One region of the Microbacterium pumilum genome, then DNA from elsewhere that is predicted to be linked to it. Evidence: predicted binding sites of a transcription regulator. Region 1 holds the regulator's gene; each other region holds the start of a gene.
What was found. The regulator HspR, encoded in region 1, represses chaperone genes until heat shock. The targets are predictions, from matches to a motif close to AAGTTGAGTCNNNNNGACTCAACTT.

Region 1 (7,884 bases):
GAGGTCTTCGACCCGCAGCAGCACGAGGCGATCTTCCAGGCTCCCACCCCGGGAGTCACCCAGCCGACGGTGCTCGAGGTCGTCGAGACCGGCTACCGCCTGGGTTCCGTCGAACTGCGTCCTGCGAAGGTCGTCGTCGCCGTGCCGGCAGACCCGTCGACGAGCTCAGGGGCCTGAGGAGGCACATGGCCAGCCAGGACTGGTTCGACAAGGACTTCTATCAGGTCCTCGGCGTCGCCAAAGACGTCAGTGACGCCGACCTGAAGAAGACCTACCGCAAGCTCGCGCGCAAGTACCACCCGGACTCCAATCAGGGCGACACCGCAGCGGAGTCGAAGTTCAAGGAGATCAGCGAGGCGTACTCGGTGCTCTCCGACGCCGAGCAGCGCAAGGAGTACGACCAGATCAGGGCGATGGGCTCGGGTGCCCGCTTCACCGCGGGCGGCGAGGGCGCGGGCGGCTTCGAGGACGTCTTCTCGATGTTCAGCCAGGGCCGCGGCGGACGAGCGCAGACCGCAGAAGACTTCGACGACATCTTCTCGATGTTCAACCAGCAGCAGGGTGGACGGTTCGGCTCGGGGAGGTTCGGTCAGCCGAGCGGCGGCTTCCGCGGCTACGGCGGCCCGACCCGCGGCTCCGACGTGACCGCGCGCACCACGATCGACTTCATCACCGCTACCAAGGGCGAGACGATCACCCTGCAGGGCGAGGACGGCAAGCCGTTCAAGGTCAAGATCCCGGCAGGGGTGTCCGACAACCAGAAGATCCGGCTGCGCGGCCGCGGCCGTCCCTCGCCGGACGGCGGAGAGCACGGCGACGTCGTGGTACAGGTGACCGTCAGGCCGCATCCGGTCTTCACGCGAGAGGGGCTGAACCTGCGCGTGACCGTCCCCGTCACCTTCACCGAGGCGGCGCTCGGCGCAACCATCGAGGTGCCCACGCTCGGTGGAGACCCCGTCAAGCTGCGCGTCGCCCCCGGGACGCCATCGGGCCGCGTGCTGCGCGTCAAGGGCCGAGGAGTGCAGACCACGAAGGGAACCGGAGACCTCCTCGCGGAAGTCCAGGTCGCGGTGCCGTCGCACCTCGACGACGAAGCCCGCGAAGCGCTCGAGCGCTACCACCGCCTCGAGCCGAAGGAGAATCCGCGAGCCGACCTCATGGCGAAGGCGCGCGGCTGATGGTTGAGCACCGCGAACTCGACGAGGACGCACCCATCCTCGCGATCGCCGTCGCCGCGGAACTGTCGGGCATGCATCCGCAGACCCTGCGTCAGTACGACCGCCTCGGCCTCGTCGTGCCCGCGCGCACCCAGGGCGGCTCGCGCCGGTACTCGCTGCACCACGTCGAGCAGCTGCGGCAGGTGGCTCGGATGTCGGGGGAGGGCATCGGCCTTCCGGCCATCGCGCGCATCCTCGACCTCGAGGAGCGGGTGCGCGAACTGCACGTCCGGGTGCACGAACTCGAGGAGCGCATGCGGACCGAGCTCGAGCGCCGCCCGGGTGCGCGGGTGTTCGCGGCCGGTTCGACGGGTGCCGTCGTCACGCTGCGCCATGGCACGCGCACGCGCCGTGCGACCGAGCTCGTGGTCTGGCGGCCGCGGCGGCCGCTCGACGCGCCGGCGGGCCCCGACACGACGCCAGGGGAGTCCGACGAGGACGTCGGCGCACCCTGACGCGATCGAGCGGCATCTATCCCTCGCGGTGGGCGGTGTGGTTCAGTGAGCGCATGACAGAAACCTCGCCCACGACGGGGAAGCTCAACACCCGGCTCGCGATCCTCCTCGCCATGGCGATGTTCGTCCTCGTGTTCGACACATCCCTCATGAATGTGTCGATCTCCGCGGTCGTCCACGACCTCGGCACCACCGCCAGCGGTGTGCAGGGTGCCATCGCCCTCGAGGCGCTGGTCTCGGCCGCCTTCATTCTGATCGGCGGCAAGACCGGCGATCTCATCGGGCGTAAGCGCGCTTACGTGCTCGGACTTCTCGGGTACGCAGTCGGAGCTGTCGCGATGGTGTTCGCGCAGGACCTCATGGCGGTCGTCATCTTCTGGGCCGTCATCGGCGGTATCGGGGCGTCACTCCTGCTGCCTGCCATGCAGTCGCTCATCCACGGCAACTTCGAGGGCGCGCAGCAGAAGCGCGTGTACGCCCTCGTCGGCGCCTCTGCCGCCATCGCCGCCGCGGTGGGACCACTTCTCGGCGGATTCATCACGACCGTCTGGACGTGGCGCGTCGGGTTCGCCCTCGAAGCGGTGGTGATCGCGGTGGTGCTCTCGGGAATCGGACTCGTCAAGGACGCGAACTACACCGGATCGCGGATCGTCGACTGGGGAGGCGCCGCGCTCTCGGTGGTCGGCATGGGCGGCATCGTGCTCGGCATCCTGGTCTGGCAGGAGGGCGGTGAGTACGTCGCGCTGCTGATCGGCCTGGGCGTCATCGCGATGCTCGGCTTCGCATGGTGGATCGTCAGCCGCAAGAAGCGACAGAAGGCGACGCTGATCGATCCCGCTCTGTTCCGCTCGAAGCCCTTCCAGTCGGGCGTGAGCGGACAGCTGCTGCAGCAGATCGCGCTCGGCGGCACGATGATCGTGCTGCCGCTCTACCTGCAGATGGTGCTGGAGTACAACGCGCTCGAGGCCGGTCTCTCGATCGCGCCGCTCTCGCTCAGCATGTTCGTCGTGGCGATCCTCGCCGGACGAAGAGCGAAGGGGCGGCCGGCCAACCTCATCCTGCTGGGCTTCATCCTGCTGGTCGTGGGGTTGGGGATCATCGTGCCGATCGTGCCGCTCGCGACCTCGGGCTGGTGGCTCACGATCCCGCTCATCATCGCAGGCGCCGGACTCGGGCTGCTGGTCTCGCAGCTCAACAACTACACGCTTGCGCCGATCTCGAACGAGCGGGTGAGTGAGGCGGCGGGAGTCAACTCGGCTGCCGGATCGTTCGGCCTGTCGTTCGGCCTCGCGTTCGCAGGTGCGATCATGCTCGCCACGCTCGCGTTCACGTTCACCGCGATGGTGGACGCCAGCACCGTGCTGCCGTCCGACGACAAGGCGCAGATCTCCGCGACGCTGGAAGACGACGCGCAGCTGATGTCGACCACCCAGCTCAACGACATGCTCGCCGGCGAGCCGCAGGATGTGCAGGACGAGGTGATCGCCATCAACGAGCAGGCCCGTCCGATCGCCTTGCAGGTGGCGCTCTTCATCCCGATCCTCGCCGGCCTCGCGGGCATCGGCAATGCGTTCCGGATGCGGCGGCTGCCCGACCCTGAGCCATCGGGCAATGCCGAGTCGGTCATCGGCGGCTGAACGGGCTGTGATGAGCGGCTCGCCGAACGCGACGGCGAGTGACGGCCCACAGTCGTGGGACTGTCCGGGCGCGCCCTCGCGGGTGTGCGCGGGGCCGCGGATAGCCTGGCGCCGTGAGACAGTCCCACGCTCCGGCACCCCCTGCAGCTCCGGCGATGTCTCCGACACTGCGGGTTCTCATCGGGCTCGCCGCCGCTGTGATCGCCCTCGCGGGTCTTTCGTTCGCCCGTGACCTCGTCGGGCCGCTGGTTCTCGGCGCGGTCATGGTCATCATCTGCCATCCGGTCCGACATCCGCTCGAGCGCCGCGGTTGGCCGCCATGGGCCGCGACGACCGCCGTCATCGTCGTGGCATACCTCATCCTCGCGTTCCTGGCCCTCCTGCTGACTTTCGCCGGCATCCAGTTCGCGCGCCTCGTCGGCGACTTCAGCGATCAACTCCAGACGACCGCGCAGTCGATCATCACCTGGCTCCAGTCCTTCGGGCTCGATCAAGAGGGAGCGGGTGCCGCGGCATCCGTTCTCGATCCCTCGAACATCCTCAGCTTCGCGGCATCGCTCGGCGGCACGGTGCTGAGCGTGCTCACGGCCTTCTTCTTCGTCCTGGCGTACGTGATCTTCATGGCGGCCGACGGTGCCCGCTACACACACGCTGAGCGGGCGTTCGGCGCAGGTGTGAAGCCGTTGGTGCGGCGGTTCGTCCTCTTCAACTCGGGGGTTCGCCGCTACTACGTCGTCAACGCGAGCTTCGGTGCGGTCGTGGCGATCATCGACGGCCTTGCGCTATGGGCGCTCGGCGTGCCCGCACCTGCGGTCTGGGCGATCCTCGCGTTCGTGACGAACTTCATCCCGAACATCGGCTTCGTGATCGGCCTCATCCCGCCGGCGCTGCTGGCTCTGGTCGTCGGCGGCTGGCCGCTCATGCTCGCCGTCATCGCGGTCTACTGCGTCGTGAACGTGACGCTGCAGGTGCTCGTCCAGCCGAAGTTCGTGAGCGACGCAGTGAACCTCAGTCTCACGCTGAGCTTCTTCTCGGTCATCTTCTGGACCTTCATCATCGGGCCGCTGGGCGCCATCCTGTCGATCCCGCTCACGCTGCTGGTGCGAGCGCTCGTGCTGGAGGGCGATCCCGACAAGCGCTGGCTGCGCTGGCTCTCCGGCGACACGGCGGCCGCGAGGCCGGGGGGAGCGGTGCCATGACCACCGGCCGGAGCAGCGGAATGACCGAGGAACGGTGGTTCCAGCTGACCTACTGGCCGCTGCTCGTGGCGTCGTTGGTGTTCATCGTCGCCTACTCGTGGCAGGTGATCGCCGATCTGCAGGGCACGGCCGAGAGCATCGCGCGCGGACTCATCTTCGCGACGTGGATCGTCTTCATCATCGACTACCTGGTCCGGCTCTGGCTGTCGTCACCCCGTGGCCGTTGGTTCCGGCACCACATCTTCGATCTGCTCGTCGTCGTACTGCCGCCCCTCAAGCCGCTGCGGTTGCTGCAGGCGTTCACCAGGATCTCCTCGAAGCGAACCTCCCAGGGAACCGCGCTGCGAAGCCGCATCTCCGTCTACGGCGCGGGAGCCGCGCTCATCCTGATCTGGGTGGCGGCGCTCGCGGTGCTCGACGCCGAGCGCGGCGCGCCCGGTGCGAACATCGAGACCTTCGGGGATGCCGTGTGGTGGGCGTTCGTGACGATCACGACCGTCGGCTACGGCGACTACTACCCGGTCACCCCTGGGGGCAGGACCGTCGCCGTCGGGCTGATGGCGGGCGGCGTCGCGGTGGTCGGCGTGGTGACGGCCACGTTCGCCTCATGGGTGCTCGAGAAGGCCGCAGCCCGCTCGAGCGACGACGACGAGCCGGCGACGCGAGGCCAGGTGCGGAACGTCGCGCGCAGCCTCGCAGAGCTCACCGCGAAGCTCGGCGAGCCACCGGCGAAGTGAGCGCAACCTCACCCCCCGAGGGTGAGGTTGCGGACCCGGGGTGGCGTTAGCGTACAGGCGACGGACTCGCCGAGAGGATCACCATGTCTCCTGACCGCCACGCACGCACGATGCTTCCGATCCCCGACCTGCCGGTCCCGGGGCTCACGACGTTCGACGCGAAGGACCCCGAGACGCACTTTCCGCCGATCGAGCCGCTGCTTCCCCCCGAGGGTGCGCCCAATGTGCTCATCGTGCTCCTCGATGACGTGGGATTCGGTGCGTCGAGCGCATTCGGAGGACCCTGTGCGACGCCCTACGCAGAGAAGCTCGCTGCCGGAGGACTGAAGTTCAACCGATTCCACACCACGGCGCTGTGCGCCCCGACGCGGGCGGCCATGCTGACGGGTCGCAACCACCACTCGGTCGGGATGGGCAGCATCACCGAGACGGCGACATCCGCACCGGGCAACAGCTCTCTGAAGCCGAACACCAAGGCGCCGCTCGCGATGACGCTGAAGCTGAACGGCTATTCGACCGCGCAGTTCGGCAAGTGCCACGAGGTGCCGGTCTGGCAGTCGTCGCCGATGGGACCGTTCGACGGGTGGCCGTCAGGCGGGGGCGGGTTCGAGAAGTTCTACGGCTTCATCGGCGGCGAGAACAACCAGTGGGATCCGGCGCTGTACGACGGCACGACGCCCGTCGAGCCGCCGGCGACGCCGGAAGAGGGCTACCACCTGACCGAGGACCTGGCCGACCACGCGGTGAGCTGGATCCGCACCCAGAAGGCGCTCATGCCCGACAAGCCGTTCTTCGTGTACTTCGCCCCGGGCGCCACCCACGCGCCGCACCACGTGCCCAAGGACTGGATCGACAAGTACAAGGGCAGGTTCGCCGATGGCTGGGACGTGCAGCGCGAGAAGACCTTCGCCCGCCAGAAAGCGCTGGGCGTCGTCCCCGCCGATGCCGAGCTCACGCCGCGCCACGCCGAGATCCCCGCGTGGGATGACATGCCCGCCGAGCTCAAGCCCGTGCTCGAGCGCCAGATGGAGGTCTACGCGGCCTTCCTCGAGCACACGGACTTCCACGTCGGGCGGGTGATCGACGCCATCGACGACCTCGGCGTGCTCGACGACACGATCATCTACTACATCATCGGTGACAACGGCGCATCGGCAGAGGGAACGATGAACGGCGCCTTCAACGAAATGGCGAACTTCAACGGCATGGCCGCACTCGAGACGCCGGAGTTCATGGTGTCGAAGATCGACGAGTTCGGCTCGCCGTCGTCGTACAACCACTTCTCCGTCGGCTGGGCGTGGGCCATGGACACACCCTTCCAGTGGACCAAGCAGGTCGCCTCGCACTGGGGCGGCACCCGCAACGGAACGATCGTGCATTGGCCCGCGGGCATCGCCGACAAGGGCGGCCTGCGATCGCAGTTCACGCACGTGATCGACGTGGCGCCGACCATCCTCGAGGCTGCGGGCCTGCCGGAGCCCACCATGGTCAACGGCGTGCAGCAGTCACCGATCGAGGGCAAGAGCATGCTCTACGCCTTCGCTGCCGCGGATGCTGCCGAGCGCCACGATCTGCAGTACTTCGAGATGTTCGGCAACCGCGGCATCTACCACAAGGGCTGGAGCGCCGTCACGAAGCACCGCACCCCGTGGCTGCTGATGGCGGCCACGGGTGCGCTGGATGACGACGTGTGGGAGCTCTACGACGGCAGCAGCGACTACAGCCAGGCTCGCGATCTCGCCTCCGAAGACCCTGACCGGCTGCATCATCTCCAACGGCTCTGGCTGATCGAGGCCGTGAAGTACAACGTCCTGCCGATCGACGATCGAACCGGCGAGAGGCTCAATCCCGATCTCGCGGGCAGGCCGACGCTGATTCGCGGCAACAGCCAGCTGTTCTTCGCGGGCATGGGTCGCCTCTCCGAGAACAGCGTGGTGAGCATCAAGAACAAGTCGTTCTCGGTGACCGCCGAGATCGAGGTGCCCGAGGGCGGCGCGGAGGGCGTGATCATCGCGCAGGGCGGGCGGTTCGGCGGCTGGAGCGTCTATGTGGCCGAAGGCAAGGCCAAGTTCGTCTACAACGTGCTCGGCATTCAGGAGTTCGCCACCGCGGCCGATTCCGTCATCCCCGCCGGCACGCACCAGGTGCGCGTGGAGTTCGCCTACGACGGCGGCGGCCTCGCCAAGGGGGGCGACGTGACGATCTACTACGACGGCGACTCGGTCGGCACGGGTCGCGTCGGGGCGACACAGGCGATGATCTTCTCCGCCGACGAGACCACCGATATCGGATACGAGTCCGGCACCGCCGTCAGCAGCGACTACACGCCGCAGACGAGTCGGTTCCGCGGCAAGATCCACTGGGTTCAGATCGATCTCGGCGATGACGATCACGACCACTTCATCGACCCGGACGAGCGACTGCGGGTGGCGATGGCGCGGCAGTAGCGCCGTCGACGGGCTATAGGCTCGGCGTGTCAGCCGTCCGAGCCGCCGGAGGAGTGTCGATGAGCGACGGGCACCGCGCCCCACACGACGACAAGGTCGGGCCTCTGCACATCGTGCGGCGGCACTTCGCGACCGACGAGGGCGTGTACGGCGTCATCCTCGTGGCGGGCATGATCGTCGCGAGCGGTTCCC
Region 2 (7,884 bases), 3.7 Mb from region 1:
CGGCATCACGATCGCCGAGGCCGCCCGCATCAACGAAGAGGCGCTGCGCAGCGACGAAGAGATCGCCGCCGGGCTCGACGCCATCTGGGACACCATGGCCCGATGTGTCGAGGCGGGTCTGCACGTCGACGGTCTGCTGCCAGGCATGCTCCAGGTCAAGCGGCGGGCATCGGCGATCCGCGAACAGCTCGAAGCAGCGGAGGCCGATGGGCGCAGGGAGCTGCCGGGGGAGTGGCTCGGCGCCTTCGCCCTCGCGGTCAATGAAGAGAACGCCGCGGGTGGGCGCGTGGTCACCGCACCGACCAACGGCGCCGCCGGCATCCTGCCCGCCGTCGCCATGTACTGGTGGCGATTCCTCGCCGACTCAGGGCTCGGTGCAGGCAACGCCGTGACCCCGTACGGTGAGCTCGTCGGCAGCGCGCTCCTCGGCTTCTCCGCGCCGGCGGGCCCGCTCGACCCCGATCCGATCGACGAGGAACTCGTGGCCGAGGCGAACCGCCGGCGCGGCATCCGTCGCTTTCTGCTGACCGCGACCGCGCTCGGGTCGCTCTTCAAGGCGAACGCGTCGATCTCGGGCGCCGAAGGCGGGTGCCAGGCCGAGGTCGGCTCGGCGTGCGCGATGGCCGCCGGCGGGCTGACCGCTGTCATGGGTGGCACCAACCGCCAGATCGAGAACGCCGCCGAGATCGCGATGGAGCACCACCTCGGCCTGACGTGCGACCCCGTCGGCGGGCTCGTGCAGATCCCGTGCATAGAGCGCAACGCCATCGCCGCCTCGACCGCCGTGACCGCCGCCCGGCTCGCGTTGCGCGGTGACGGGTCGCACTACGTGTCACTCGACACGGTCGTCGAGACCATGCGGCAGACCGGCATCGACATGTCGACGAAGTACAAGGAGACCAGCGAAGGCGGTCTCGCGGTCAACGTCATCGAGTGCTGACCGATGCTGGCCCGGTTCGTTCTGGGCGAACAGAAATCTCATTAGCACTCGGGATGCCAGAGTGCTAGTCTGGGCGTAGTTGAGTCGAGTCGGCTCAACTCTACGAACGAGAGGAGATTCCCATGGCCACCTATGACCCCAGCCGAGACTTCGACCGCCTCGCGTCAAGTCTCTTCGACACGCGCAGAGGCCCGCGCCGAATGCCGATGGACCTGTACCGCGATGGCGACCACTACGTCCTGACCGCCGATCTGCCGGGTATCGACCCCGGTTCGGTTGACATCGACGTCGACGGTCAGCTGCTCACGATCCGCGCGGAGCGGACGCTGCGCAACGGCGACGACGTCAAATGGATCACACGCGAGCGAGAGGCCGCCAGCTTCCTGCGTCAGCTCAACCTGGGGCAGGGCATCGACACCGAGCGCATCTCGGCGAACTACAGCAACGGCGTGCTCAGCGTCACGATTCCGGTGAGCGAGCGGGCAAAGCCGCGCAAGATCGAGGTCATGTCAGGCAGCGATGCCTCAGTGATCCAGGCGCACGAGAACGCCGAGGAGCCGCAGCCGATCGACCAGTGACCGGTCGACACCGAGTCGAATCACGCTCCACTCTGGGAGCCGCTCCCGCCTCGCGACGGGGGCGGCTCCGGCATTTCCACGAGCAACCGGGCGTCGCCCGCTGCGTGGGCGCGTTCTAGGCTGACGCCATGCCCGAGTACGCCGTCCCCACGCCCAAGCGGCGCCGTGGTCGGCCGCGCGGCGGCGAGTCCGGCGCGCGCGATCGGATCATCGCCTCGGCCATCGAGGAGTTCGGCGAACTCGGCTACGACGGTGCGACGATGCGCGGGATCGCGGCGCGGGCCGGCGTGGATGCCGCATTGCTCCACCACTACTTCGGCACGAAGGCCGACCTGTTCGCCGAGACGGTGGGTGCGCCGATGCGGCCGGATGTCGACATCCCGGCCCTGCTTGCAGGACCTCGCGACGTGCTGGGCGAGCGCATCGTGCGCTACGTGCTCGAAGCGTGGGAGCGCCCCGAGACCCGCAAGCGCGGTGTCATGCTGCTTCGGGCGGGCATCGGCAACCGACTGGCGACACCGCTGCTGTCGGAGTTCCTGCAGCGCGAGCTGTTCTCGAGGATCGCCGCCCGACTCGACACTCCGGATGCCGCGCTCCGTGCCTCACTCGTCGCGGGCCAGCTGGCGGGGCTGCTCATCACCCGCTATCTGCTGCAGCTGCCGGCGGTGACCGAGGCGACCGTCGACGAACTCGTCGCGCGCGTGGGACCCACCGTGCAACGCTATCTTCTGGAGTGATTCGGCTCGAAGCTCGGAAGGGAATCGCATGTCGTTCCAGGCATACCTCGACAACATCGAAGACAAGACGGGTCTCACGCCACGCCAGTTCATCGAACTCGCCACGGCCAAGGGCTTCGGACCCGGCACGAAGTCCAACGAGATCGTCGCATGGCTCGACGAGGACTACGGCCTCGGGAGGGGACACGCCATGGCTCTCGTGTACGTCATCACGAAAGGCGACAAGATCGACTCGAAGCACGTGGGCACCGGCACCGCGCACAGCGACCCGTCCGACACGCTGTGGCTCGACGGCAAGGCGACCAAACCCGCAACGTGACCCGCCTGCGGCCTCTTGACCCGCTGTTCAGCGCACGAGCATAATTCAACGTGTGATGAATAACACGCCCGCGAATGCGGTCGAAGTGCGCGATCTGAAGGTCCGCCGCGGCACGACCCAGGTCTTCGACGGATTGCAGCTCGACATCCCGCGGGGCCAGATCACGGGTCTGCTCGGTCCTTCGGGGTGCGGCAAGACCACGCTGATGCGCTCGATCGTGGGCGTGCAGAAGATCGACAGCGGCGACGTCACGGTGCTCGACGATCCAGCGGGCACGAGCCCGCAGCGGCGACGAGTCGCCTACGACACGCAGGCCGCATCCGTCTACGGCGACCTCACCGTCAGTCAGAACCTGCGCTACTTCGCCCGGCTGATCGGAGCGCCTCGGTCGGATGTCGATCGAGTCATCGGGCAGGTCGGGCTGCGCGGTCACGCCGACCAGACCATCGCGTCCCTCAGCGGTGGAGAGGAGAACCGCGTCTCACTCGCCGTCGCGATGCTCGGCTCACCGGAGCTCCTGGTGCTCGACGAGCCGACGGTGGGTCTCGACCCGGTGCTGCGCGCCGAACTGTGGACGCTGTTCCGCGCCCTCGCCGATGGCGGCGCGACGCTCGTCGTCTCGAGCCACGTCATGGACGAGGCGCTGCGCTGCGATCGGCTGGTGCTCATGCGGGCCGGGCGCATCATCGCCGACACGACTCCTGCCGGGCTGCTGGCCGAGACGGGCACGGATGACCCGGATGCCGCGTTCCTGGCGCTCGTCGAGCGGGACGAGGCCGCCGGGCACCACGCAGCGCCGGATGTCGACACGGTCGAGGACGCGGATGCCGAGGCGGCTCCCGGTGCGGACACGACTCCGTCCCCCCACACCGAGCCCGAGCATCCGCTCACCCGGCGGGAGCTGCGCGAGGCACACGAGTCCGGTGAACACCACGCGCGCGAGAACGAGGAGGGCGAGCGATGAACGCGACGCTCACCTTCGCCACCGCCGGCCGTGTGCTGCGGCAGCTCAGCCACGATCCGCGATCGATCGTGCTGATGCTCGTCGCGCCCGGCCTGCTGGTCGGACTGTTCGCGTGGCTCTTCAGCGAACAGGAGGGCGTCTTCAACATCTACGGCGGACCGATACTGGGCCTCTTCCCGTTCATCGTGATGTTCCTGATCACCTCGATCACGACCCTGCGCGAGCGTCGGTCCGGCACGCTCGAGCGGCTCATGACCACGCCGATCGGAAAAGCCGACTTCATCGTGGGATACGGACTCGCGTTCGGTCTCATGGCGACGCTGCAGGCGACGATCACCGTGACGTTCGCCGTCTGGATCTGCGGACTCGAGGTCGAGGGCGATGTCTGGCAGCTCGGACTCGTCGCCGTGATCGACGCGATCCTCGGCACCGCGCTCGGGCTGCTCGCGAGCGCCTTCGCGCGCACCGAGTTCCAGGCCGTGCAGTTCATGCCGCTCATCGTCTTTCCGCAGATCCTGCTCGGCGGCCTCTTCATGCCGCGCGATCAGATGCCTGAGGCGCTCTACGTCATCTCCAATTTCCTGCCGCTCAGCTACGCGATCGACGCCATCAACGCGGTCACCGCGGGCGACGACGAATGGGAGGTGTACGGACCGATCCTCGTCGTCGTGGGGTTCGCCGTGGGCTCGCTGATCCTCGCGTCGCTGACGCTCCGGCGGCGCACGCCCTGACGGCGGTGCACAATCTGACGTCGGTGAGCTGGCGTCAGCAGTCGGAAGCCGTCTTGCGCAGCTTCGCAGTCAGGTCGCGCAGCTGTGTGAGCTCCTCATCGCTGAGCAGCGACATCCGCTCCGCGATCGCCTTCCCATGGAGAGACGCGACCTTGCGGAATGCCGCGGCACCCTGCTCGGTCGCTCGGACGAGGGCTCCGCGCCCGTCTTCGGGGTCGGGGCATTTCGAGATCAGGCCGCGCGCTGCCATGCGGTCGACGAGCCGTGAGACGCTGGGCTGGCTGATCAGCATGTTGGCCGTGACATCCCGCAGCCGAGCGGTCATGTCGGCGCCGCGGGTCACCGTGAGGAGTACGTCGTACTCGCCTTGGCTGAGCCCGTCGCCGAAGTCGCCGCTGATCTCTTCGAACACCTCGTGCTGCGCGCGGAAGAGACTCTCCCAGGCATCGATGGCGAGGCGGCGATCGGTCATACGCACAAGAGTACGGCGAACCCGGGGGCCATAGGCTGAGCGAGTGACGATGGCACAGCACGCACCGAGGCGCGCGGCCCCGTGGTGGCGCGTCGTCGTGTTCGCCGTCGTCATGCTCGCCGTTCCGGGAGCACTGCTCGCCGCCTGCAGCATCGACTCGTCCGCCGAGGTCGACGCACTCGGGATTGCAACCGACGTCAACGACTTCACCTTCGACAGCATGGATGTCGAGTACGAGCTCGGCCGGGCCGAAGACGGCACGAGCACGCTGCGGGTGGTCGAGACCATCGTCGCCGTGTTCCCGGAGTACGACCAGAATCACGGGATGCGGCGGAGCCTCGACGAGTCGTACCTCGGGGTGCCCCTGCATCCACAGCTCGTGTCGGTCACCGACGGCGACGGAAATCCCCGCAACGCCGAGGTCGAGTCGGAGGATGACGTCTACTCGATCACCTCGCGATCCGACGGGTTCGTCCACGGGCCGCAGACCTACGTGTTCACCTACACGTTGGAGAACGTCGTGCGCGCGTTCGAGGACACCGGTTCGGACGAGTTCTACTGGGACGTCAACGGCACGCAATGGCAGCAGCCGTTCGGCGAGGTGAGCGCGAGAGTGACCATGCCCGCCGAGTTGGATGCCGCACGCACCGGTCAGCAGGCCTGCTACGTCGGCTACCAGGGCTCGTCCGACACGTGCGAGATCGGCGACAGCGACGGTGCCGTCGTGGCGAGTGCGGACGCCGTCGCGCCGTACCAGACCATGACGATCGCGATCGGCTTCGAGCCCGGCACCTTCACGCCGTTCGACGGGTCGTACCTCGCCTCGCCATGGGGTTGGCTGCAGGCCTTCGCCGGACTCGGGCTCGCCGGCGCATTCGTGTTCGCCGGCGTGACGCGGGCGCGCAAGCTGCGCGACGACCCCGGTCGCCCGACGATCATCGCCGAGTACACCCCGCCTCGCGGCATCGATGCGCTCGAGAGCGCCGTGCTGCTGGGTCTCACCACCAAGGCGATTCCGGCCGAGGTTCTCGAGCAGGCCGTGGTCGGCAGCATCCGCATCGTCGAGGGGGAGCGCAAGTTCTGGGGCGGGGTCAAGCTCAAGGCGGTGCTGGTCGACCCGACGAAGGCCGACGGTGACGGGCAGATGCTGCTCGACGGGCTCTTCTCCACCGGAATGCCGGGCGAGGAGTTCGAGTTCGGCCGGACCGACACGCGGTTCTCGACGGCGGCGCAGAAGATCCTCAAGGCGGCGAACCAGGAGCTCTTCACGCGCGGCCTGCGCCGCAAGGTGCCGGCGACAGTGCGGGCACTCCCCATCCTCGTCGCGGCGGTGTTGGCCGCTCTGGTCATCGTATTCGGCTTCTTCGCCCTCGACAACGCGGTGGATCCGGTGCTGCCGATCTGTCTCATCGTCGGGGCCGCGGTCGTGGAGTTCATCATCATCGGAATGATGAGCCGCCGGCCCCTCACCGCTGCCGGCGCCGAGACCCGGGACCACCTGCGCGGGCTCAAGGAGTTCATCGAATGGGCTGAAGCCGACCGCATCCGCATGCTGCAGTCACCCCAGGGTGCCGAGCGGGTGCAGATCGACAGCCGCGATGTGCGCCAGATCCTGTGGCTGTACGAGCTGCTGCTGCCGTACGCGGTCGTGTTCGGGCAAGAGAAGCAGTGGGCGAAAGAGCTCGCCGTGCTCTACGGTCAGGGCAACTCGCCGACCTGGTACGTGGGCACGAGCGGGTTCAGCGCGAGCTCGTTCTCGTCGGGCATCTCGACGCTCTCATCCAGCACATCGTCGTCTTCGTCGACCTCCGGCGGTTCGGGCGGCGGAGGCTCGGCGGGTGGCGGAGGCGGTGGCGGAGGCGGCGGGGGAGTCTAGAGCCGGCGCCGTCGCGCTGCGGCCAAGGGCGGGGGCACGTCGACCATGTCCCAGTTGTCCCGGTTCCGGGGTGCCGGATCCGGGCGGAAGTGGGACATGCTCACTGGGCGGGTGGCTACACCCGGTGCTCGCGGTAGTAGTCGAGCAGCGCGCGGGTCGAGGCATCCTGCGCGTCGAACGCGGCAGCATCGCCCTCGAGGGCCGGTGCGATCTGCAGCGCCAGCTGCTTGCCGAGCTCGACGCCCCACTGGTCGAACGAGTTGATGCCCCAGATCACACCCTGCGTGAAGGTGATGTGCTCGTAGAGAGCGACGAGTTCGCCCAGCACCCGCGGAGTGAGGGCCGGAGCGAAGATGGATGTCGTGGGCCGGTTGCCCGCGAACGTCCGCGCCGCGACGAGCGGTCCGGTCGTGCCCTCGGCCTCGACCTCTTCGGCGGTCTTGCCGAACGCGAGAGCCTTGGTCTGCGCGAGGAAGTTCGCAAGGAACAGTCCGTGCACATCCCGTCCGTCGGCCTCGAGCGGGAAGGCCGGATTCGCGAACGCGATGAACTCGGCCGGGATCAGCTGAGTGCCCTGGTGGATGAGCTGATAGAACGCATGCTGGCCGTTCGTTCCCGGCTCGCCCCAGAAGATCTCGCCGGTGCCGGTCGTCACGGGGGTGCCGTCCCATCGCACCGACTTGCCGTTCGATTCCATCGTTAGCTGCTGCAGGTAGGCGGCGAAGCGATGGAGTTGCTGCGCGTAGGGCAGCACGGCGTGCGTCTGCGCCCCGAGGAAGTTGTTGTACCAGACGTTCAGCACGCCCATCACGACCGGCACGTTCTGGGCCAGCGGTGTGGTGCGCACGTGCTCGTCCACTGCGTGGAAGCCCGCCAGCACTTCGCGGAACGCCTCCGGCCCGAGCGTGATCGCAAGCGAGAGCCCGATGGCAGAGTCGACCGAATAGCGGCCGCCGACCCAGTCCCAGAATCCGAACGCGTTCGCCGGGTCGATGCCGAAGGCCGCGACCTTGTCGAGGGCGGTCGAGACCGCGACGAAGTGGTGAGCGACGGCGTCGGTTCGGGATGCCTCGTCCTCCCCGATCGCGCCGGCTTCGGCGAGTCCCGCCCAGAGCCAGTCGCGCGCAAGTCGGGCGTTCGTGAGGGTCTCCAGCGTCGTGAAGGTCTTGGACGCGACGACGAACAGCGTTGTCTCGGGATCGAGGTCGGCCGTTTTCAGGGCGATGTCGGCCGGATCGATGTTCGAGACGAAGCGAGCCTGGATGCC
Region 3 (7,884 bases), 2.8 Mb from region 1:
CGCATCCGAACGCTCAGGTCGTGAGCCGCGCCACCTCGGCGACACCGCCGAGGAACGCGGCATGGTCTGCGTCGGTGTGGAGCGGCTGCAGGATGACGGCATCCGCTCCTGCCGCGTGGTACTCCGCAACACCGGCGGCAACCTGCCCGGGGTCACCCACGAGGATGCGGTCGATCTCGCCGGGCATCCCCCACGCTTCGAGCTGTGCCGCCGCTCGGGCGGGGGCATCGCGCCCGAACGCCACTGCGACGTAGACCACCACCTCATGGTCGGCGGGGTCACGCTGTGCGGCCGCCCGACCCCGCGCGATCAGCTCGCGGGCCGCGACCACCTGCGCTGTCGTGGTCCCGCCGGTGAGGACGGTGCCCTCGGCGACTTCGCCACTCAGCGCGAGCGTCTTGGGTCCCTCCGCCGCCGCGAACACTCGCGGCGGGACGGTGGGCGGCCAGTCGAGTCGAACGTCGTTCAGCTGCACGTACCGACCTGCCGTGGTCACGGTCTCGCCGGCGAGCAGCGTGCGAAGCGCCGGCACGTACTCCCGCATCAGGGTCAGCGGCGACGCGACGCGGGCGCCGACCTGCCCCATCCACGACAGCACGCCGTGCCCCACCCCCGGGATCAGGCGTCCCGGAAACATCCGCTCGACCGACGCGATCTCCATCGCGGTGAGCGCGACATTGCGGAGGGGCATCGGCGAGATGCCGATGCCGATGCGCAGCCTCTCGGTCCATGCCAGGGCTGCTGCGGCGCTCGCGAACGCACCCTCCTGAAAGCAGTCCTCCCAGAGCCATATCTCGTCGACTCCCGCATGCTCTGCGGTCAGCACGAACTCGCGCAATTGCTCGGGCGGATGGTCGGGAAGGAAGATCGCTCCCACGCGGCGAGATGTCACCGCGTCATCTTCGCATCGGGGGCCGACATCCCACACGCGAAGGTGATCCCCGCACCCGTGCCTCGCGGCAAATCGACGGATCCCCGCCTGACTCAGGGTGAATAGGGCACTTCCTGGTAGCTGTCATCGAGGCACATCGGACTGTCGCCGAGCATCTCGGCCGGGAATCGCGCTGCCGTGAGAGTGGCGCAGTCCGGAAGATTCTGATGCACGAGCAGCACCTCCCAGCTTCCATCACGCTGGGACCACAACACGTCGGCACCACCCATCGGCTCCGCGCACTCCTCGGCGCCCACGGCGAACCCGTCGAGTCGCAGTCTGCTCACCCGGATCACGCCTTCGCAGCCGGGGCCGTCCAGCTTCTGCTTCTCACTCCACACGAAGTCTCTGAAGTCCTGCGGGGCACCTTCGAGGTACTCCAGATCTGCCACCTGCTGGACGTGGACGGACGGATCGTAGACGATCAGGTCGCCGTCGACTCGTGCGCCCCTCGACGGCAGTGTGACGGGCGGCTCACCCGTTGCCACCACGCCGCTCGCGACGAGACTTCCGTAGACGAAGGCGATGGACGTCCATCCCACCCCGCTCGGACAGCATCGCGAGTCCTCGTCTGTGAGGTAGTTGCCGGTGAGCAGGATCTGGCCGTCGACGAACGACACGGCGTCGGGGACCAGGAACGAGCCGCTCGGAGACACGCCGAGCGCGCTGGTGTCGAGAATTCCGAGCAGCTCGGCGCCGCTCGCACCCGCCGTGAACACCGCGATCGGGAAAGCACCGACGCCATTCGCGTCGTGGAGCAGGCAGGAGTAGCGGATGATGGCGGCGGGACGTCCCGCGAGATCACCGTAGTCCGGCGGAAGCTCGGCAGTGACGGTGTACGCCGTCACCTCGTCCACCGTCACTTCGCCCGTGCCGTCGACGAGCGTGATGTCGCCGGTCGCCTCAGGATCGCACGACGAGGCAGGGAGTGTCAGCGAAGTCCAGTCGTACGAACTCAGGACTTCGGAATCGGCCGGATCGGCGGAAGCCGTCTCGGACACTGTGGCGGAGGGTTCCGCCGCGGGGGCCGCAGAAGGGGCTGCGGCGGTGCACGAAGTGAGGGCGATCGACACGGCCGCGAGCACGCCGATGATCCCCAGGGGCGGCGCCTGGCGACGCGACCATACTCTCCGACGTGCCTTCACCGCTTCCCCAGTCTGATCGGCGGGCCATCTGATGAGGATGGTACCGCTGACGCTCCGACGAGGGAACGACGTCTCGTGCCGGCGCGCCCGGATCATGCCAAGACCCCCGCAGGATATCCCGCGGGGGTCTTGCACGATCGGAGGTCAGGCTGCGGCAGGCACCGTCGCGGCGACCGCTACGACGAGCGCGCCGGATGCGGCATCCACCGTCACGGCTCCGCCGTCGACGAGCGCCCCGCTGACGAAGAGCTCGGCGATGCGATCGTCCACCTGGCTCTGGATGAGCCGGCGCAGCGGTCGGGCACCGTACTCGGGCTCGTATCCGTTCTCGGCGAGCCAGTCGATCGCGGCCTCCGTCACGTCGATCGTGACCTCGCGGGCGCCGAGGCGCCTCTCGGTCGCGCGCAGCAGCAGCGAGACGATCTCGCGAAGCTGCGGCTTGTCGAGCTTGCGGAAGAGCACGACATCGTCGATGCGGTTGAGGAACTCGGGCCGCATCGCCTCGCGCAGCTTGCCCATGACACGGTCGCGCAGATCCTTCTCGGACCCGAAGCCCGTCGGGCCGCCGCCGTCCGCGATGAAGCCGATCGCTCCTGCGCGTGACGCGAGGAACTCGCTGCCGATGTTCGAGGTCATGACGACGACGGCGTTTCGGAAGTCGACGGTGCGCCCCTGGCCGTCGGTCAGCCGCCCGTCGTCGAGTACCTGCAGGAGCAGGTTGAAGACGTCGGGGTGAGCCTTCTCGATCTCGTCGAACAGCACGATCGAGTACGGATTGCGGCGTACGCGCTCGGTGAGCTGGCCGGCCTCGTCGTAGCCGACGTAGCCCGGAGGGGCGCCGATGAGGCGCGACACGGTGTGACGCTCGCCGAACTCGCTCATGTCGAACCGGACAACGGCGGTCTCGTCATCGAACAGCGAGGCGGCCAGCGCCTTGGCCAGCTCGGTCTTGCCGACGCCCGTCGGGCCGAGGAAGAGGAACGACCCCACCGGACGGTTCGCATCGCCCATGCCGGTGCGGTTACGCCGCACCGCCTTGGCGACGGCTGTGACGGCGTCATCCTGACCGATCACACGCCCGTGCAACTCGTCCTCCAGCGAGGCGAGGCGATCCCGCTCGCCCGCGGTCAGACGATTGACGGGGATGCCCGTGGCCCGGCTGATGACAGCCGCGATCTGCACGTCATCGACCACGGCCGCGGTCCCTGAGCTTGCCGCGGTCCCTGAGCTTGCCGCGGTCCCTGAGCTTGCCGCGGTCCCTGAGCTTGCCGCGGTCCCTGAGCTTGCCGCGGTCCCTGAGCTTGTCGAAGGGCGCGAGGTCGCCTCGTCGAGACGCGCCTGCACCTCTGCGATCTGGTCACGGATGCGGGAGGCCTCTTCGTAGTGCTCGTGCGAGACCGCCGCGTTCTTGTCGGCCTCGAGGGTCGCGAGGCGCTCCACAAGCGCGCTGACGTCGACCTTGACACCCAGGCGAAGCCGCAGGCGGGCTCCGGCCTGGTCGATCAGGTCGATGGCCTTGTCGGGCAGCACGCGCTCGGTGAGGTACCGATCGCCGAGCTCCACGGCGGCGCGGAGCGCGTCATCCGTATAGGTGATACCGTGGTGCGCCTCGTAGGCGGGTCGGAGTCCGCGCAGGATCAGCACTGCGTCCTCGACGGACGGCTCGCCGACCTTCACCGGCTGGAATCGCCGCTCGAGAGCAGGATCCTTCTCCACCACTCGGTATTCCTTGAGCGTGGTCGCACCCACCAGGTGCAGATCACCGCGCGCCAGGCGCGGCTTGAGGATGTTGCCGGCGTCCATGGCACCCTCGCCGCCGCCACCGGCGCCGACGACGGTGTGCACCTCGTCGATGAAGACGATCAGCTCCGCCTTGCGGGCGGCGACCTCATCCATTGTCTTGGTGAGGCGCTCCTCGAAGTCTCCGCGGTAGCGCGTGCCAGCGAGCATTGCAGGCAGGTCGAGGGCTATCACTCGCTTGTCTCGCAACTGCTCGGGAACCGCACCCGCGACGATCGCGGAGGCGAGACCTTCGACGATGGCCGTCTTGCCGACGCCCGCCTCACCGACCAGCACCGGGTTGTTCTTCGTCCGGCGGCTCAGGATCTCGATCGTCTGCTCGATCTCATCGGCGCGGCCGATGACCGGATCCAGCTCACCGGCCCGAGCGCGAGCGGTCAGGTCTGTGCCGTACGTGTCGAGCATGGGGGTGTCGGATGCCGCGGCATCCGTTCGACCGTCGCTCTGTGTCGCGGCGCCCGGCGTGACCGTCTCGCGCATGCCCTGAGTCAGCGCCTCTGCGGTGACCCCGGCGTGTGCCAGCACCTGCCCCGCCGGCGTGTCCTGCGCGAGGACCAGGGCGAAGAACAGGTGCTCGGGGTCGACGTACGTCGAGCCCGCCGAGCGCGCCACCTGGAAGGCGTGGAAGAGCGCGCGCTGCACCGACGGGGTGACCACGGCGCCGTCGACGTCTGCGGGGGCGGATGCCGCGGGCAGACGCTCCTCGGTCGCGCTGAGGATCGCGCCCGCATCGCCACCGATACGCTGCACGGCCTCCTTCGCGGGGTCCTCGGCGACGAGGACGCGCAACAGGTGCAGCGCGTCAAGCTCCCGCTGTCCGCGTTCGAGTGCGAAGCGTCCGGCGCGCTGCAGCACGTCCTGCGTCCGCGCGCTCAGGAAGCGGCTGAGGTCGATCGACCGCTCCGCACGCGCACGCTCACCCGCCATGTAGCGGGCGAGGAACTCGTCGAACGTGCTGCCGCTGTCGTCGGAGCCGCTCGGCGGGGTGAAGTCTTCGGGCATTCCATCTCCAAGGAAACTTGAGTCTAAATCTGTCAATTTTACAAACTTGAGCAGAGTCGTATCAAGTTCAAACCCTGGGGATCCGCCGATATTCCCGCATCCGTCGATTCAGATGATCGAGGGGTCGACCTCATCCCATTTCTGCGCCGTCTGAGCCAGCCAGAACATCGCGAAAAGTCCCAGCGCGGCGCACTCGCCGACCAGGATGAGTGGGACGCCGGTCTCCCCGACCGGATCCGCTCCGACCAGATTCAACACCGACACCGCAGCCACGAAGAACAGGCTGAGGGTGAACAGCACCGCGAAGACGAGGTACAGCGCCCGGAAGCTCGTGCCGCCCGCTCCGGCAGCGGCCGCGACCGAAACGACCGCCATCAGGCCCAGGAAGGTTCCGGTCGCGACCACGTGCGCCCATGGCACGAAGCTCTCCGGACTCATGGCCCACCACAGGGTCGCGCCGAGGATGATCGCGGCAGCGATCGCGATGACGGCGAGGAGGCCCTTCGAAACCGTCTTCTGAACTATGGCGAGGACCACCGCGAGCACCACGCCCGCACCCCCGATCACGGCGAAGGTCACCATGCCGTTCGCGATGTCGGGCAGATACTCGACGGGAACGCAGGGTGCTGTGTCGGGGCACGCACCGGTGAGACCGGGAACATCACCCTCGGCGATCACCGTGGGCACGATCGCGATGAGTGGACCGACGACCGCCGCGAGGTCGAGCAGGCCCTGCTCCAGACTGTGACCCGAGAGCGCCAACAGGCCCAGCGTGACGGCGAAGAGGGCGCCGACGAACACAGTGCGCCCGGGCGTGTAGTAGAGGGCGCTGATCGACGTGGGCCAGCCGTACGTCGTGCCGATCGCGATGAGCGAGACGAAGATCGCCGCGACAGCACCGATGATTCCGAGCCGGACGTAGCGGTACGTCCGCTGGGTGGACGTGCTGGCGAGCTGCATGTCGACACCGTCGCTCTCTTGGAGGGCGTCCGCGATGAGCCCTTCCGAGACCGATCATCCCGCGACGCCGGCATCCGCTCGCTGCACCCGGGCCGCGTGTCGTGCCACGTCCGGACGCCACGGTCAGTCTCCGGCTGATTCCCCACCGATCCGCACCACGACACTGCCCCGCTTTCTGCCGGTGTCGACGTAGCGGTGAGCCTCGACGATATCGGCGAGGTCGTACGTCCGATCGACCACCGGTCGAAGGTCGCCCGCCTCGGCGTGCCGCACGATCTCGGCCATGACCGGCGCGCCGAACATCGAGCCGGTATGCGTGACGAGCTTTCCGCTGCGCCGCGACTGGATGCGCTCGCCCAGCATGCCCGGCAGGTCCGAGATCACGAGCAGCAGAGCCGCGCCGGGCTTCATCACGCGGCGGCTGCGACTGAAGGGTGCGTTGCCGACGCACTCGACGATGACGTCGTATCGCTCGTCGCCGGCCGCGAAGTCCTCCGTCGCATAGTCGATGACGCGGTGCGCGCCGAGGGAACGGACGAGATCGGCGTTGCCCTGGCTGCACACCCCGGTCACGCGGGCGCCTGCCTGCGACGCCAGCTGCACCACGGCAGTCCCCACCGCACCCGAGGCGCCGTTCACGAGGATGTCGGTCCCCGGCCCGAGCTCGACACGGTCGAGGAAGGAGATCGCGGTATAGCCGCCGAACACCAGGGCGGCGGCATCCTCGAACGACATGCCCGCTGGCTTGGGTGCGATGCAGCCGTTCGCCTTGACGGTGACGTATTCCGCATGGCAGCCCATGCGGGGTCCCTGCATCACGATGACCTCGTCGCCCGGCGTGAATCCCGTGACGTCGGCGCCGACAGCCTCGATCACGCCGGCGCCGTCCATCCCGAGGATGGCGTGCCGCGGGCGGAAGACCCCGAGGGCGACGACGGCCAGCAACCCGAGTCCCCTCGGCAGATCCTTCGCGCGCAGGCGGTGGTCTGCGATGCTCACGGTCGAGGCACGCAGGCGTATGAGCACCTCGTCGTGCGCCGGCACCGGCCTGGGAACGCGCTCGACGGCCACGACCTGCGGTGGCCCGAACCGGCGGGCCACAGCGGCGGTCATCATGGTGACGGTGGTGGCTGACCCCATCGTGTCTCGAGTCATCGCAATCCCCTTACTCTGTAAGTATTACACCGTAAGGTACTCTGAGATCCTCGCTTTGTCCATCGCCAGCCTGACGTTGTACGGTGATCGAAGGAGGTGGGTCGATGACGGTTTCGCGCAAGGCGGCCGAACGCGCTCCCCTCACGAAGGACCGCGTGCTGTCGGCGGCGTCTGCCATCGCCGACGACGACGGGCTGGACGCGCTCACGATGCGCCGTCTCGCCGACGATCTCGGCGTCGAGGCCATGTCGATCTACTACCACCTGCCCAACAAGGATGCGATCCTCGATGGCCTCGTCGAGCTCGTGTTCGGCGAGGTCGAGGCGGAGGTCGGCGGCTTCGCACATAGGACCGACGTCGGCGCGGAGTCGGTGGATGCGTGGCAGAGCGCACTGCGCGCCCGGATCCTCGGCGCGCGTCGCGTACTGCTGCGGCATCGCTGGGTGCCGAGCGTGATGGAGTCGCGCTCGGTGCTCGGCCCGACGATGGCGCGCTACATCGACGGGATCGTGGGCATCATGCGCGCCGGCGGCCTTTCGTTCGACCTCATCCACCATTCGCTGCACGCGCTCGGCAGCCGGATGTACGGCTTCTCGCAGGAGCTGACGATGGACAGCGGGGCCGCCACGCCGACTGGCGATGACCTGACGCAGATGCGGGCGTTCGTGCCGAACCTGGCGGCGATGCTCGACGATGTCGTGCACGACGATCCGGAGTCGACGCTCGGCTGGTGCGACGATCAGACCGAGTTCGAGTTCGGCCTGGACATCCTGCTCGACGGCATCGCACGGCGCGGCGCCGAGACGGACACCCGCTGATGCGTGAACCCTTGCTCTCTGGTGACCATGGAGCATTGACGTGAGCTTCTCGCTCGACGCGATCCGGCGATGG

Region 2: the regulator HspR is predicted to act here: its motif matches at 1,017-1,041, upstream of ABD188_RS20055 (Hsp20/alpha crystallin family protein).
Region 3: the regulator HspR is predicted to act here: its motif matches at 4,893-4,917, upstream of ABD188_RS15910 (ATP-dependent Clp protease ATP-binding subunit).

The regions. Positions count from the first base shown of each region.
Region 1 is NZ_BAAAOH010000001.1:716,435-724,318, reverse strand. Features, by position in the region: gene ABD188_RS03270 (nucleotide exchange factor GrpE) at 1-177, shown strand, start outside; gene ABD188_RS03265 (DnaJ C-terminal domain-containing protein) at 186-1,178, shown strand; gene ABD188_RS03260 (heat shock protein transcriptional repressor HspR) at 1,178-1,672, shown strand; gene ABD188_RS03255 (MFS transporter) at 1,726-3,309, shown strand; gene ABD188_RS03250 (AI-2E family transporter) at 3,423-4,508, shown strand; gene ABD188_RS03245 (potassium channel family protein) at 4,505-5,245, shown strand; gene ABD188_RS03240 (arylsulfatase) at 5,329-7,692, shown strand; gene ABD188_RS03235 (hypothetical protein) at 7,752-7,884, shown strand, end outside.
Region 2 is NZ_BAAAOH010000001.1:4,422,679-4,430,562, reverse strand. Features, by position in the region: gene ABD188_RS20060 (L-serine ammonia-lyase, iron-sulfur-dependent, subunit alpha) at 1-940, shown strand, start outside; gene ABD188_RS20055 (Hsp20/alpha crystallin family protein) at 1,063-1,518, shown strand; gene ABD188_RS20050 (TetR/AcrR family transcriptional regulator) at 1,647-2,255, shown strand; gene ABD188_RS20045 (DUF4287 domain-containing protein) at 2,284-2,574, shown strand; gene ABD188_RS20040 (ABC transporter ATP-binding protein) at 2,630-3,538, shown strand; gene ABD188_RS20035 (ABC transporter permease) at 3,535-4,269, shown strand; gene ABD188_RS20030 (MarR family winged helix-turn-helix transcriptional regulator) at 4,304-4,741, opposite strand; gene ABD188_RS20025 (DUF2207 domain-containing protein) at 4,791-6,617, shown strand; gene pgi (glucose-6-phosphate isomerase) at 6,733-7,884, opposite strand, start outside.
Region 3 is NZ_BAAAOH010000001.1:3,526,823-3,534,706, forward strand. Features, by position in the region: gene ABD188_RS15900 (LLM class flavin-dependent oxidoreductase) at 14-892, opposite strand; gene ABD188_RS15905 (hypothetical protein) at 985-1,932, opposite strand; gene ABD188_RS15910 (ATP-dependent Clp protease ATP-binding subunit) at 2,221-4,878, opposite strand; gene ABD188_RS15915 (hypothetical protein) at 4,987-5,838, opposite strand; gene ABD188_RS15920 (NAD(P)-dependent alcohol dehydrogenase) at 5,962-6,993, opposite strand; gene ABD188_RS15925 (TetR/AcrR family transcriptional regulator C-terminal domain-containing protein) at 7,098-7,811, shown strand; gene ABD188_RS15930 (class I SAM-dependent methyltransferase) at 7,852-7,884, shown strand, end outside.